Regions from separate parts of the Streptomyces sp. NPDC058880 genome, predicted to be linked through region 2. Evidence: predicted binding sites of a transcription regulator. Region 2 holds the regulator's gene; the other holds the start of a gene.

Region 1 (7,370 bases), on a different contig from region 2:
GGGTGGCCATGTCGGCCATGGCTATCGATTCAAGCTGATACGGCCGCGGGTTGAGGATCTGGATGCTGCAGTGCCCTTCTACGAGAGGCTGACCGGGGCGACCGCCTCGCGGTTCGCCTGCGCCGGCGTCAAGCTGGCGGCCGTCGGGCCCTTCCTGCTGTCCGCCGGGCCTGACGAGGCGGTGCGGCGGTCGCGGGAGTGGCGGCGACGCTCGTCGTCGCGGACCTTGACGTCGCGGTCGAGGAGGCCCAGGCGGGAGCAGCCGAAGTCGTGGTGCCCGTTCAGCCCACTCCCAACGGACGTCACCGGCTCCCGGCCCGCGGACATCCCGCCCCCGAAGCCACCCCGCACCTCCCGTTCCCGCCCCATCGGCACCCGCCGAGCGCACCCCCTACACCCGCACCACCGGGGTGATCGTCGTTTCCGCCGGGCCGTGGGAGTCCGCCTCGCGTTGGCGTTCCGCGCTGTCGCTGATGCGGAGCAGGAGGGCGATCATGATCCAGTTGGCCAGGAGGGACGAGCCGCCCTTGGCCAGGAAGGGCAGCGCCTTGCCTGTCAGGGGGATCAGGCCCGTCACGCCTCCGGCGACCACGAAGACCTGGAGGGCCAGCGCCGAGGCGAGGCCGACCGCCAGCAGTTTGCCGAAGGGGTCGCGGGCGCCGAGTGCCATGCGCAGGCCGCGCTGGACGAGGAGGGCGTAGAGGACCAGTACGGCCATGACCCCGGCGAGGCCGAGTTCCTCGCCGACCGTCGTGAGGATGAAGTCGCTGCGGCCGGCGAACTTGATCAGCTCGGGGTGTCCCTGTCCGAGGCCCGTGCCGGAGATGCCGCCCGTGCCGAAGCTGAACAGCGCCTGCGCCGACTGGTCCGAGACGACCCCCGGGGGAGGGTTCTCCGAGTAGACGGAGAGCGGGTTCAGCCAGGCCGCCACGCGTGCCTTGACGTGGGGTTCCGTCGAGCCGACCACGAAGGCCCCGGCCGAGGCCATGAGCAGGCCGCAGACGATCCAGCTGGTGCGCTCGGTGGCGACGTACAGCATCACCACGAAGACGCCGAAGAAGATCAGTGATGTGCCCAGGTCCCGCTCGAAGACCAGCACGAGCATCGAGAGGATCCACACCGTGATGATGGGTCCGAGCTGGCGCATCGGGGGCAGTCGCATGCCGAGGAACCTGCGGCCCGTCAGGGCGAGGGAGTCCCGGTGGACGACCAGGTAGCCGGCGAAGAAGACCGCGATCATGATCTTCACGAACTCGCCGGGCTGGACGGAGAAGCCGAAGAGGATGATCCACCGCTTGGCGCCGTACGTGTCCGCGCCGAAGAACGCAGGCGCGATCAGCAGCACCAGCGCGACCGCCATCGTGATGTAGATGAACCGCTGGAGCAGCCGGTGGTCGCGCAGCAGGGCCAGGACCGCGATGCAGGCGGCGATGCCGACCACCGTCCACAGCAGCTGGCCCGGGGCGTTGGCGTCCGAGCCCCACCGTTCGATGTAGCCCTGGTCGAGGCGGTGGATCAGTACCAGACCCAGCCCGGTCAGCAGCATGGCGAGCGGGAAGACCAGCGGATCCGCGTAGGCCGCGAAGCGGCGCACGCCCAGGTGCCCCACCAGGGACAGCAGCGTCATGGAGAGGGTGAATTCGGCGAGGCCGGGCGGGAGCTCGCCGTTCATCGCGAGGCCCGCGGCGGCGTGCCCGAAGACGGTGATGGCGATGACGAGGACGAGGAGCAGTGCCTCGGTGCGGCGGCGGGCTCCCGCCGCCGTCAGGGGCCTCAGTCCACGCACGGGATGCCGCCGCCGTCCTCGTGGGTGGAGGGCGAGGGCGAGGGCGGGGGCGAGGGCGGAGGTGCCGTCTCGCGCGCCCCCGGTGTGGAGCCGGTCGAACCGGCCTCGGCGTCCGGTGCGCCGGTGCTTGCGGAAGCCTTCGGTCCGATCTGCTCTGCAATGAGGCGCTTTATCTTCATATCGTCTACGACGTTGATGTCCTCCCCAAGGTTCCTTCCGAAGCGCTCGACGGGGAGTGTCGTGAACTGCACCCGGCCGCCGGACAGGCTCTTCGCCTGCTTCATGAACGACAGCAGGTCCCACCCTTGGTCGGTCACCACGTCCTGTTTCGCGACGTCGATCAGCCTCATCAGCTTCACGGGGTCGGTGAAGGTGCCGGCCGAGTTCAGCTTCTTCGTCGCGCCCGCGAGGAAGGCCTGCTGCCGTTTGGTCCGGTCCAGGTCCCCGCCGGCCAGACCGTGCCGCTGGCGCACGAAGGCGAGCGACTGGCGGCCGTCGAGCGTCTGCGGGCCCGCCGGGAAGTCGGCCCCCGAGTACGGGTCCTTCACGGCCCTGTTCAGGCACACCGGTACGCCGCCCAGCGCGTCCGCGAGGTGGTAGAAACCGGCCAGGTTCAGCTCGGCGAAGTGGTCGACCGGGACCCCCAGGAAGTCGCGCACCGTCGCGATCTGGGCCGCCCGTCCCGCCTCCCGGCCCTCCCGCTCCAGCTGTCGGGAGTCCTTCACGCCCTGTGCGGCGAGCTGCCCTTCCTTGCGGGCCTTCGCCAGCCCGTACGCCTTCTTGATCTTGTCCTTGCCGTGGCCGGGTATCGCGACGAAGTCGTCGCGCGGCACCGAGAAGGCCTTCGCCCGGCTGCCGTCCCCCGGTACGTGGAGCAGGATCAGGGTGTTCGCGTTGTAGCCGCCGATGTCCGAACTGCCGGCGTGCAGCTGGTCGAGGACCTCTTCCGGCAGTTTCTCGCCATTCTGGTCCCGGCGACTGTCCAGGCCGATGAGCAGGATGTTGGTGTCGCCGAACTTCGACTTCTCGGCTCCTTCGAGGGCCTTGGAGCTGCCGATTTCGGAGGCCAGGTCCCGGTAGAGGTACCAGGCGCCCCCGCCGGCCGTCACCGCCAGCGCGCAGGCCGCGACCAGCAGCGTACGGCCGAGCCGCCGGCGTCGGGACGGTCGGCGGCGTCGGGTCGTCGTCTTCCTCCGGTGCGCGCTCATGCCCGTCGATGCTGGGGCAGACCGGCTGAAGGAATCCTGAGGTTCCTGAAGGGGCGTTCAGGGCCGTCGCCCCGCCCCGACCCCGCTACGGGATCCGCAGCACCAGCCGCGCGCCCCCGGCCGGTGCGGGCAGCGCGCGTGCGTCGCCCCCGTGCTTCCGCGCGATCTCCCGGGTGATGGCCAGGCCGAGTCCGGTGCCGCCGGCGGCCCGGCTGCGGTCCGCGTCCAGCCGTACGAACCGCTCGAAGATGCGGTGCCGGTCCGCGTCCGGAATCCCCGGCCCGTCGTCCGTCACCTCCAGCACCGACCAGCCGTCCTCCACGGCGGCCCGGACGGTGACCTCCGAGCGGGCGTGCCGCAGGGCGTTGTCCACCAGGTTGGCCAGCGCCCGCTCCAGCTGCGCCGGGTCCCCGGCCGCCGGGACGGGAGCCGGCGCCTGCAGCCGTAGCGGGACCCGGGCGCTACCCCGGCGGGCCAGGTCCTCCGCGGCCAGTAGTGCGAGGTCCACCGGCTCGGTCCGGGGCGGCGGCCCGCCATCGAGGCGGGCCAGCAGCAACAGGTCCGCCGCGATCCGCTGGAGCCGCTCGGTCTCGGCCAGTGCCGCCGCGACCGACGCGCGGCCGGGGCGGTCCGCCGCCAGTGCCACCTCAAGCCGGGTCCGTACGGCCGCCAGCGGATTGCGCAGCTCGTGCGAGGCGTCCGCGGTGAACTGCCGCTGCCGGGCGTCGGCGCGCTCCAGCCGGTCGAGGGTGGCGTTGACGGTCCGCGCCAGCCGCGCGATCTCGTCCGCCCCGCCCGGGTCCGGGACCCGCCGGTCCAGCTCGCTGGCGGTGACCGAGGCCAGTTCGGTCCGGATGGCGTCCACCGGGCGCAGCGCGCGCCCGGTCACCCACCAGGCCAGGGCCGCGGCGAAGGCGATCAGCGGGGGCGCGCCCGCGAGCAGGCCGACGGCGACGGCCCGGGTCGCGTCGTCCACGTCGCCGAGGACGGTCATCGCGTACACCGTGTTCCCGCCGGGCGCCGGGACGGCGACCACCGCGCGCCGGTGCCCGCCGGGACGCTCGGGAGGGAGTACGGCCGAGCGGGAGTCCTCCCCGGGGCCGGGGCGCGGTGCGCCGTCCAGGTCGGGGGTGTGCCGCGGGTCGCCGCCGGTCGCGGCCACGGTCCGGCCGGCGGGGTCCCGTACGAGGACCAGGTCCACGCCGTTCTCGGGCGCGGGCAGCCGCCCGCCGGGCGGCGGGGTGCGGGCGTCGAGCTGGGCGGCGGCTTTGAGGGCGGCGAGCTCGGTCCGGCCGGTGGTGTTGTCGAGGAGGTTGGCCCGCAGCAGGGCGTGCATCCAGAGCCCGCCGGCGGCCAGTACGGCGGCCATGGCGAGGGCGGCGGCCGCGGCGGTGCGCCCCCGGATGCCGGGCCGCCCGCGGCGGGCGGCCCGGGTCTCGCCGGATCCGCGACGCCGCTCAGCCACCATCGGGCGCCATGCGGTAGCCGGTGCCGTGGACGGTGAGGATCGAGCGGCGTCCGAAGGGGGCGTCGATCTTCTTGCGCAGCGAGGAGACGTAGACCTCGACGATGTTCGGGTCGATGTCGTGCGGGGTGTCCCAGACCTCGTCCAGGATGTCCTGCTTGGCGACGGCGCGGCCGGGCTGCTCCATCAGGCAGGCGAGCACGCCGAGTTCGCGGGCGGTGAGCTCGATGTCCCGGTCGCCGCGGCGGCAGCGGCGGCCGCGCGGGTCCAGGACGAGGTCGCCCGCCTGGAGGGTGCCGCGGTCACAGGCTCCGGCGCGGCGGGCCAGCGCCCGGATCCGGGCGGCCAGGACCACGAAGGAGAACGGCTTGGTGAGGTAGTCGTCGGCGCCTGCGTCCAGGCCCTCGGCCTCGTCGTACTCGCCGTCCCTGGCGGTGAGCATCAGGACCGGGGTGGTGTCGCCGTGGGAGCGCATGCGGGTACAGATCGCGTGCCCGCCGGGACCCGGGAGCATCAGGTCGAGCAGGACGACGTCGTAGGGGCCGCCGGCGAGGGCGAGGTCCATGCCGCGGTGGCCGTCGTGTGCGACGTCGACCAGGTGCCCGTCGGCGGACAGGCCGCGCCGCAGGGACTCGGCGAGGCCTTCTTCGTCTTCGACCACGAGGATGCGCACCGCTCAAGCGTCACATATCGCCCGTCTTGTGCCGTACCCGGTCCCCTGTGGGGTGCTCGGCGGGGCGGTGTGGGTCCGGTCGGGGAGCGGGGCCGCCGCCGGGGCGTCTCCTCGGCTCGGCGTGTGCGGGGCGCCGTCTTCCGACGCCGCCGAGCCGCGCAGCGACCCCGCAGGGGAGGGGGATTCATGCCAGCGACCGCCGCGCACGGGACAGGGCGTCGCGGGTGGCTGCCGTCAACGCCCAGGCCGGGAAGGCCAGGGCGGTCAGGCCCAGGCCCATGGGTGCGAGGGAGGTGAGGATGCTCATCTGCACGGCCCCGTCGGCATCGGGCCCGCTGACGCGGGCGGCGACCGAAGCCTGCGGCCGCTCGTCGAAGACGCCGTCGATCCCGATCCCGCGAAGAGTGAACGATCCGTCGGCTGCGGTGAAGGAGCCCGCGCACGTCAGCGTGCGGTCCCCCATGGAATTCGGGTCGCCCCACACGCACCGCTCGGCGCTGAACCTGCCGTCCACTCCCGTCAGCTGGATGATGAGCCGCGGTACGGCCGCGTGGAACATCCAGATCCCGACGGCGAGCCCGATGGCGATCGGGACGGCGTGCACCCACCGCACACCGGAGTTTGTCCTGGTCATGTCCGGGAGAAGAGTGATCTCGAACGCATGCGCGAAGAGAGTTTCGGGGATCGAACCGGCCTCCGCGCAACGCCGGGAGGTCGGGAATTGGCACTCCGCTTGACCGAGTGCTAATCGCCGGAATAGTCTCGCACCTGGCACTCGCCCCCGGCGAGTGCCAACACAGCGACAGGCAGGTCCGGCACCCGCGACGACGGATCGACCTGGTCGCCACCTCAGACAGTTAACCCCGGATCTCCGAAGGGGGAGGTCGGACAGTGACGACCGCCAGCTCCAAGGTTGCCATCAAGCCGCTTGAGGACCGCATCGTGGTCCAGCCGCTCGACGCCGAGCAGACCACGGCCTCCGGCCTGGTCATCCCGGACACCGCGAAGGAGAAGCCCCAGGAGGGCGTCGTCCTCGCGGTCGGCCCGGGCCGCTTCGAGGACGGCCAGCGTCTCCCGCTGGACGTCACCGTCGGCGACATCGTGCTGTACAGCAAGTACGGCGGCACCGAAGTGAAGTACAGCGGCGAGGAGTACCTCGTCCTCTCGGCTCGCGACGTGCTCGCGATCGTCGAGAAGTAATTCGCTTCACAGCACTGCTTTGAGCTACGCCCCTGGTCACCCCGCTGATTGCCGGGCGGCGAGGGGCGTAGCTCGTTAAACCCGAGTTTTCGAGAGGGCTGAACCGCTCCCATGGCGAAGATCCTGAAGTTCGACGAGGACGCCCGTCGCGCCCTCGAGCGCGGCGTCAACAAGCTTGCCGACACGGTCAAGGTGACGATCGGCCCCAAGGGCCGCAACGTCGTCATCGACAAGAAGTTCGGCGCCCCCACCATCACCAACGACGGTGTCACCATCGCCCGCGAGGTCGAGCTGGACGACCCGTACGAGAACCTGGGCGCCCAGCTCGTGAAGGAGGTGGCGACCAAGACCAACGACATCGCGGGTGACGGCACCACCACCGCCACCGTGCTGGCCCAGGCGCTGGTCCGCGAGGGTCTGCGCAACGTCGCCGCGGGTGCTTCCCCGGCCGCCCTGAAGAAGGGCATCGACGCCGCGGTCAAGGCCGTCTCCGAGGACCTCCTCGCGACCGCCCGCCCGATCGAGGACAAGTCCGACATCGCCGCCGTGGCCGCGCTCTCCGCGCAGGACGCCCAGGTCGGCGAGCTCATCGCCGAGGCGATGGACAAGGTCGGCAAGGACGGTGTCATCACCGTCGAGGAGTCCAACACCTTCGGCCTGGAGCTGGAGTTCACCGAGGGCATGGCCTTCGACAAGGGCTACCTCTCCCCGTACATGGTCTCCGACCAGGAGCGTATGGAGGCCGTCCTCGACGACCCGTACATCCTGATCAACCAGGGCAAGATCTCCTCCATCCAGGACCTCCTGCCGCTGCTGGAGAAGGTCATCCAGGCGGGCGGCTCCAAGCCGCTGCTGATCATCGCCGAGGACGTCGAGGGCGAGGCGCTCTCCACCCTCGTCGTCAACAAGATCCGCGGCACCTTCAACGCGGTGGCCGTCAAGGCCCCGGGCTTCGGTGACCGCCGCAAGGCGATGCTGCAGGACATGGCCACCCTCACCGGTGCCACCGTCATCGCCGAGGAGGTCGGCCTCAAGCTC
Region 2 (7,370 bases):
CGGCCTTGCGCAGGGCGGCGAGGACCTCGGGGGCGGGACAGCCGAAGGTGAACGACACGACCGGGACCGGGTCCTCCAGCAGGATGGCGAGCTTGGCGTCGTAGCCGTCGTCGCTGGTGCCGATGACGTCCTCCTCGGCGAGCGAGATCTCGTACCAGCTGGCCTCGCCGGCCAGCTGCCCGCGGTACGCCTCCACCGCGGCCGGGTCGACGTACCCGGTCTGCGGCATGAAGAGGTTGACGCCGAAGCGGTGCCGGGTGAGCGCCCGCACCTGCTTGATCTCCTGGTACATCCCGTCGGCGGTCTTGTAGCCGCCGGCCAGGAAACCCAGCGCGCCCGCCTCGCACACGGCGGCGACGAGCGGCGGGCAGGAAGCGCCGCCGGCCATGGGAGCCTGCACGATCGGATGGAGGGAGAGACCGTTCGCGGCGGTGGACATGGCTGCATCGTGCCACGTCCCGCCCAGGGCGCCGAATCACCGCATTCGCCTGGCATAGTCCCGTTCCCGGCGGGCGGACGGCCGGCCTCGCGGGCACGCGAAGAGCCCGGCCCGGGGTGTCCCCGGACCGGGCTCGAAAGCGGCGTCCGCCGTGCGGTCAGCGACCGTTGAAAGCATCCTTCAGACGGCTGAAGAGGCCCTGCTGGCCCGGCGCGAACTGGCCCATGGGCCGCTCCTCACCGCGCAGCTTCGCCAGCTGGCGCAGCAGTTCCTCCTGCTGGGCGTCCAGCTTGGTCGGGGTGGTGACCTCGACGTGGACGATCAGGTCTCCGCGCCCGCCGCCGCGCAGGTGGGTGACGCCGCGCCCGTGCAGCGGGATCGCTTGGCCGGACCCGGTGCCGGGCCGGATGTCGATCTCCTCCAGGCCGTCCAACGTCTCCAGCGGACATTTGGTGCCGAGCGCGGCCGCCGTCATCGGGATGGTGACGGTGCAGTGCAGGTCGTCCCCGCGCCGCTGGAAGGTCGGGTGCGCCAGTTCGTGGATCTCCACGTACAGGTCGCCGGCGGGGCCGCCGCCGGGGCCGACCTCGCCCTCGCCCGCGAGCTGGATCCGGGTGCCGTTCTCCACACCGGCCGGGATCTTGACCGTGAGGCTGCGGCGGGAGCGGATCCGGCCGTCGCCCGCGCACTCGTGGCACGGGGTCGGGACGACGGTGCCGAAGCCCTGGCACTGGGGGCAGGGGCGCGAGGTCATGACCTGGCCCAGGAAGGACCGGGTGACCTGGGAGACCTCACCGCGTCCACGGCACATGTCGCAGGTCTGCGCCGAGGTCCCGGGGGCCGCGCCCTCACCGGAGCAGGTGGTGCAGACGACGGCCGTGTCGACCTGGATGTCCTTGGTCGTCCCGAAGGCCGCCTCGTCCAGCTCCAGGTCGAGGCGGATCATGGCGTCCTGGCCGCGCCGGGTCCGCGAGCGCGGTCCGCGCTGCGAGGCCTGGCCGAAGAAGGCGTCCATGATGTCGGAGAAGTTGCCGAAGCCGCCCGCCCCGAATCCGCCGGCTCCGCCGCCGCCCGAGGAGGACAGCGGGTCGCCGCCGAGGTCGTAGACCTGCTTCTTCTGCGGGTCCGACAGCACCTCGTAGGCCGCGTTGATCTCCTTGAAGCGCTCCTGCGTCTTCGGGTCCGGATTCACATCCGGGTGGAGTTCACGCGCGAGGCGCCGGAAGGCCTTCTTGATCTCGTCCTGCGATGCGTCGCGGCGCACGCCGAGAACGGCGTAGTAGTCCGTGGCCACTTACGACTCCGCCAGGATCTGTCCGACGTAACGTGCCACTGCGCGTACCGCTCCCATCGTTCCGGGGTAGTCCATGCGGGTCGGTCCGACCACGCCGAGTTTGGCGACGGTTTCGCCGCCCGAACCGTAACCGACCGAGACGACCGACGTGGAGTTGAGCCCCTCGTAGGCGTTCTCGTGCCCGATCCTTACGGCCATTCCCGACTCGTTGGCCTCGCCGAGGAGCTTGAGGAGCACGACCTGCTCCTCCAGCGCCTCCAGCACCGGCCTGATCGTCAGGGGGAAATCGTGTCCGAAGCGGGTGAGATTGGCGGTACCGCCGATCATCAGCCGCTCCTCCGCCTCCTCGACCAGGGTTTCGAGGAGCGTCGAGAGCACGGTGGACACCGTGCCCCGGTCCTCGGCCTCGAAGGACTCGGGGAGGTCCTGGACGAGCGGGGGGACATCGGTGAAGCGCCGGCCGACGACCCGGCTGTTGAGCCGGGCCCGCAGGTCGGCCAGCGAGGCCTCGCCGAAGGGGCTCGGGCAGTCGACGAGCCGCTGCTCGACGCGCCCGGTGTCCGTGATCAGTACGAGCATCAGCCGCGCGGGGGCGAGCGAGAGCAGCTCCACGTGCCGGACGGTCGACCGGGTCAGGCTGGGGTACTGCACGACCGCGACCTGACGGGTGAGCTGCGCGAGCAGCCGCACCGTACGGCCGACGACGTCGTCGAGGTCGACGGCCCCGTCGAGGAAGTTCTGGATGGCGCGACGCTCGGGCGTCGACAGCGGCTTGACCCCCGCGAGCTTGTCGACGAAGAGGCGGTAGCCCTTGTCGGTGGGGATCCGGCCGGCGCTGGTGTGGGGCTGGGCGATGTAGCCCTCTTCCTCCAGCACCGCCATGTCGTTGCGCACGGTGGCGGGCGAGACGCCGAGCCGGTGCCGCTCGGTGAGCGCCTTGGAGCCGACCGGCTCCTCCGTCCCGACGTAGTCCTGGACGATGGCGCGCAGCACTTCGAGTCTGCGTTCGCTGAGCATCGCGCACACCTCCAGCCTGATCCGTTGCCGTGTTCTGCCGTGTTCTGCCGTTCGTTGGCACTCTGTGCGTTCGAGTGCCAGAGATCCCCCGCTCAGTGTACGGCCGGGTGGTGAGACCGTGGCAAGGGAGGCCCGCCAGGGTAGCGTCGCGGCATGGACGTGCATTGGGAAGAGGCGGGCTGGGAACGGCTCACCGCAAGGACCGGCCGGCGGCGTCTGCCGGTGTGGGACTGCACGGTGGGACTGGTGGTGGGGGACGGGTCCGTCCTCCTCGTCGACCCCGGATCGTGCGTGCGCGAGGGCACCGAGGTGCGGGCCGAGGCCGAGCGACTGACGGGCCGGAGCGTGACCCATATCGCATTCACGCACGGTCATTTCGATCACGTCCTGGGCGCGTCCGCCTTCCCCGGGGCCCAGGTCTTCGGCGCGGTCGGGCTGGCCGCGCTGCTCGCCACGGGCCGCGAGGAGCTGCGCCGGGACGCGGTGCGGCACGGGCTCGCGCAGGCGGAGGCGAGCGAGGCGGTGGACCGCCTGGTGCTGCCCGGCCACCAGGTGTCGGGCGAGTGGACCCTGGACCTGGGCGGGGTGCAGGTGCTGCTGGCCAACGTGGGGCCCGGGCACACCGGACACGACCTGGCCGTCTTCGTCGCGGGTGACCGCGAGACCGTGTTCTGCGGGGACCTGGTCGAGGAATCGGGCGAGCCGGTGGCCGGCCCGGACGCCGTGCCGCGGCAGTGGCCCGCGGCCCTGGACCGGCTCCTGGCGCTGGGCGGCGAGGACGCACTGTACGTACCCGGTCACGGAGCAGTGGTCGACGCGCGGTTCGTGCGTGCGCAACGCGCCACACTGGCGGCCCGTTCCGGCGTGTCGTAGCGGGGAGGGCCACCGCTCTCCTAGTGTCGACCGGATGCGCGAGTACTCCCCCGACCTGACCCCGCAGTGGAAGCGCCCCAAGGCCGTCCCGGAGGTCGCCGCGGACCCGGACCTGGTCGTCGAGGTGGCGGGTACGGACTTCTGCGGCGCGGTGGTGGCCTGCGAGGCGGGGACGGTGACCCTGGAGGACCGGTTCGGCAAGCGCCGGGTGTTCCCCATGGAGCCGCGGGCCTTCCTGCTGGACGGCGCGGTGGTCACCCTGGTCCGCCCGTCGCGGGGCCCGTCGGCGCCGGCCCGGACGGCATCGGGGTCGATCGCCGTCCCCGGCGCGCGGGCGCGGGTGGCCCGGGCGGGCCGGATCTACGTGGAGGGCCGCCACGACGCCGAGCTGGTGGAGCGGGTCTGGGGCGACGACCTGCGCATCGAGGGCGTCGTGGTCGAATACCTGGAGGGCGTCGACGACCTCCCCGCGGTGGTCGCGGAGTTCGGTCCGGCGCCGGACGCCCGGCTGGGGGTGCTGGTGGACCACCTGGTGCCGGGCTCGAAGGAGTCCCGTATCGCCGCCGCTGTCGCCGCCACCTCGCCCGACGTGCTGGTGGTCGGCCATCCGTACGTGGACGTCTGGCAGGCCGTGAAGCCCTCCGCGCTGGGCATCGCCGCATGGCCGGTGGTCCCGCGCGGCCAGGACTGGAAGACGGGCGTCTGCCGCGCCCTGGGCTGGCCGGAGAACACCGGGGCCGCCTGGCAGCACATCCTGTCCCGGGTGGGCTCCTACAAGGACCTGGAGCCGACCCTGCTGGGCCGCGTGGAGGAGCTCATCGACTTCGTCACGGGTGACGGCGGGGCCTGACGCCGTCGAAGGTTTCCGAAGTCGCTCGTGTCCAGCTCGATGGCGAGCAGTTCCGGCGGCAGCGGCTCGCCGCACTCCGAGACCGGCCGGGAGCGGTCCACGGCGTCGTTACCCCGACCGGCCGGGATCGTCAGCGGGGCGCACTGCGCGACGACGGGTCGGCGGCGGCCCGGGGACGGCGCGGCAGTCCGAACGAGGATCCGGTGGTCTTCACCCCGGCGGGTGATCAGTCCACCAGGTCCCGCACCACCGCATCGGCCAGCAGCCGCCCACGCAGGGTCAGCACGGCCCGCCCGGCCTCGTAGGGGCCCGGCTCCAGCAGCTCGTCGGCGAGGGCCTTGCGGGAAGCGGCCAGACCGGCCGGGGCGAGCAGGGACAGCGGGACGCCGTCCACGAGGCGCAGCTCCAGCAGGATCCGCTCCACGCGGCGGTCCTCCGCCGAGAGCAGCTCGCGCCCCGCCCCCGGGGAGCGCCCCTCGGCGAGGGCGGCGGCGTAGGCACCGGGGTGCTTGACGTTCCACCAGCGCACCCCGCCCACATGCGAGTGCGCCCCCGGTCCGGCGCCCCACCAGTCGGCGCCGCGCCAGTACAGCTCGTTGTGCAGGCAGCGCCCGGCGTCCGAGGTGGCCCAGTTCGACACCTCGTACCAGGAGTACCCCGCCTGGGCCATGACCTCGTCGGCGATCAGGTAGCGGTCGGCGTGGACGTCGTCGTCCGTCATGGGGACCTCGCCGCGGCGGATCCGGCGGGCCAGCTGGGTGCCCTCCTCGACGATCAGCGCGTAGGCACTGACGTGGTCCGGGCCGGCCCCGAGGGCGGCGGCGAGGGAGTCGCGCCAGTCCCGGTCCGTCTCGCCCGGGGTGCCGTAGATCAGGTCGAGGTTGACGTGCTCGAAGCCCGCCGCGCGGGCCTCCGCCACGCACGCCTCGGGGCGCCCGGGTGTGTGGGTGCGGTCCAGGACCTTCAGGACGTGCTGCTTGGCGCTCTGCATGCCGAACGAGATCCGGTTGAAGCCGCCGGCCCGCAGCTCCGCCAGGTAGGCCGGGTCCACGGACTCCGGATTGGCCTCCGTGGTGATCTCGGCGTCGTCGGCCAGGCCGAACTCGTCCCGGATCGCCGCGAGCATCTGTACGAGGTCCCCGGCGGGCAGCAGCGTCGGCGTGCCGCCGCCGACGAAGACGGTGCGGACGGACCTCGGGTCGTCGCCGAGCACCTTCCGTGCGAGCCGGACCTCGTCGATCAGGGTGGCGGCGTAGTTCTCGCGGGAGGCGAGCACGCCTCCCGTGCCCCGTAGCTCGGTCGCCGTGTAGGTGTTGAAGTCGCAGTACCCGCAGCGTGTGGCGCAGTACGGGACGTGCAGGTAGAACCCGAGCGGCCGCTCCCCCGCGCCCGCCAGGGCGTGCGACGGCAGCGAGCCGTCTTCGGGCATGGGTTCACCGTCGGGGAGTGCGGAAGGCATACCCCCATCATCCCGCACGCGGCAGCCCGCCCTGCCCGCCCGCCCCACGGCCGCCGGCGCCCCGGCGGGCGTGGGGCGGGGCGTGGGGTGCGGGCCGACGCCCCGCACCGCCGGGCCCGCGGCGGGCGTCAGGCCTCGCGGGCTCCCTCGTACATCTCTTCGATCAGGTGCTTGAACTCACGCTCGACCACCGGCCGCTTGAGCTTCAGGCTGGGCGTGAGGTCGCCGTGCTCGACGTCGAGGTCGCGCGGCAGGATCCGGAACTTCTTGACCGTCTGCCACCGCTGGAGGCCCTCGTTCAGGGTCTGGACGTAGGTCTCGATCAGCCGGTCGGTCTCCGGCGCCGCCAGGACCTCCTGGTACGTGCGGCCCTCCAGCCCGTTCTCGGCCGCCCAGCCGAGGATCGACGGCTCGTCGAGGGCGATCAGCGCCGAGCAGAAGTTCCGGTCGGCGCCGTGCACGACGATGGTCGACACGTACGGGCAGATCGCCTTGAACTGGCCCTCGATCTCGGCCGGGGCGACGTACTTGCCGCCCGAGGTCTTGATCAGGTCCTTCTTGCGGTCGGTGATGCGCAGGTAGCCGTCGGGCGACAGCTCGCCGATGTCGCCGGTGTGCAGCCAGCCGTCGGACTCCAGGACCTCGGCGGTCTTGTCCGGCTGCCCGTGGTAGCCCTCCATGATGCCGGGGCCGCGCAGCAGGACCTCGCCGTCGTCGGCGATGCGGACCTCGGTGCCGGGGAGCGGCTTGCCGACCGTGCCGGTGCGGTACGCCTCGCCGGGGTTGACGAAGGAGGCCGCGCTGGACTCCGTCAGGCCGTAGCCCTCCAGGATGTGGATGCCCGCGCCGGAGAAGAAGAAGCCGATGTCGGGGGCCAGGGCCGAGGCACCGGACACGGCAGCGCGCAGCTTCCCGCCGAAGGCGTCGCGGAGCTTGGAGTAGACGAGCGCGTCGGCGATCTTGTGCTTGGTGGTGAGGCCGAGGGGGGCGGTCGCCCGCCCGGTGCGGCGGTAGTTGTCCTGCGTGACCCTGGCGTACTCGCGGGCGACGCCGGCGGACCACTGGAAGATCTTGTACTTGGCGCCGCCGGCGGCCCGGGCCTTGGCGGCCACGCCGTTGTAGACCTTCTCGAAGATGCGCGGGACGGCGGCCATGTAGGTGGGCTGCACGACCGGCAGATTCTCGATGATCTTGTCGATGCGGCCGTCGACGGCCGTCACGTGACCGGCCTCGATCTGGCCGGAGGTCAGCACCTTGCCGAAGACGTGGGCCAGCGGCAGCCAGAGGTACTGGACGTCCTCCTTGCCGATCAGGCCGGTGGCGACCATGGCCTTGGCGAGGTACGACCAGTTGTCGTGCAACAGGCGCACGCCCTTGGGGCGGCCGGTGGTGCCGGAGGTGTAGATGAGGGTGGCGAGCTGGTCGGAGGTGATGGACG

What was found. Region 2 encodes HrcA, which represses chaperone genes, less so after heat shock. Its sites were predicted from a motif close to TTNGCACTCNGNNNNNCNGAGTGCNAA; they were not measured.
Region 1: the regulator HrcA is predicted to act here: its motif matches at 5,854-5,880, upstream of groES (co-chaperone GroES).

Annotation. Positions count from the first base shown of each region.
Region 1 covers NZ_JBHYMC010000014.1:76,041-83,410, forward strand. Annotated here, with positions in the region: gene ACFW2G_RS11345 (hypothetical protein) at 79-306, opposite strand; gene ACFW2G_RS11350 (FtsW/RodA/SpoVE family cell cycle protein) at 392-1,786, opposite strand; gene ACFW2G_RS11355 (LCP family protein) at 1,774-2,994, opposite strand; gene ACFW2G_RS11360 (sensor histidine kinase) at 3,080-4,459, opposite strand; gene ACFW2G_RS11365 (response regulator transcription factor) at 4,452-5,132, opposite strand; gene ACFW2G_RS11370 (hypothetical protein) at 5,317-5,766, opposite strand; gene groES (co-chaperone GroES) at 6,024-6,332, shown strand; gene groL (chaperonin GroEL) at 6,444-7,370, shown strand, end outside.
Region 2 covers NZ_JBHYMC010000022.1:60,153-67,522, reverse strand. Annotated here, with positions in the region: gene ACFW2G_RS15660 (nitronate monooxygenase) at 1-439, opposite strand, end outside; gene dnaJ (molecular chaperone DnaJ) at 597-1,733, opposite strand; gene hrcA (heat-inducible transcriptional repressor HrcA) at 1,734-2,750, opposite strand; gene ACFW2G_RS15645 (MBL fold metallo-hydrolase) at 2,904-3,623, shown strand; gene ACFW2G_RS15640 (DUF3097 domain-containing protein) at 3,658-4,473, shown strand; gene hemW (radical SAM family heme chaperone HemW) at 4,700-5,932, opposite strand; gene ACFW2G_RS15630 (AMP-dependent synthetase/ligase) at 6,061-7,370, opposite strand, start outside.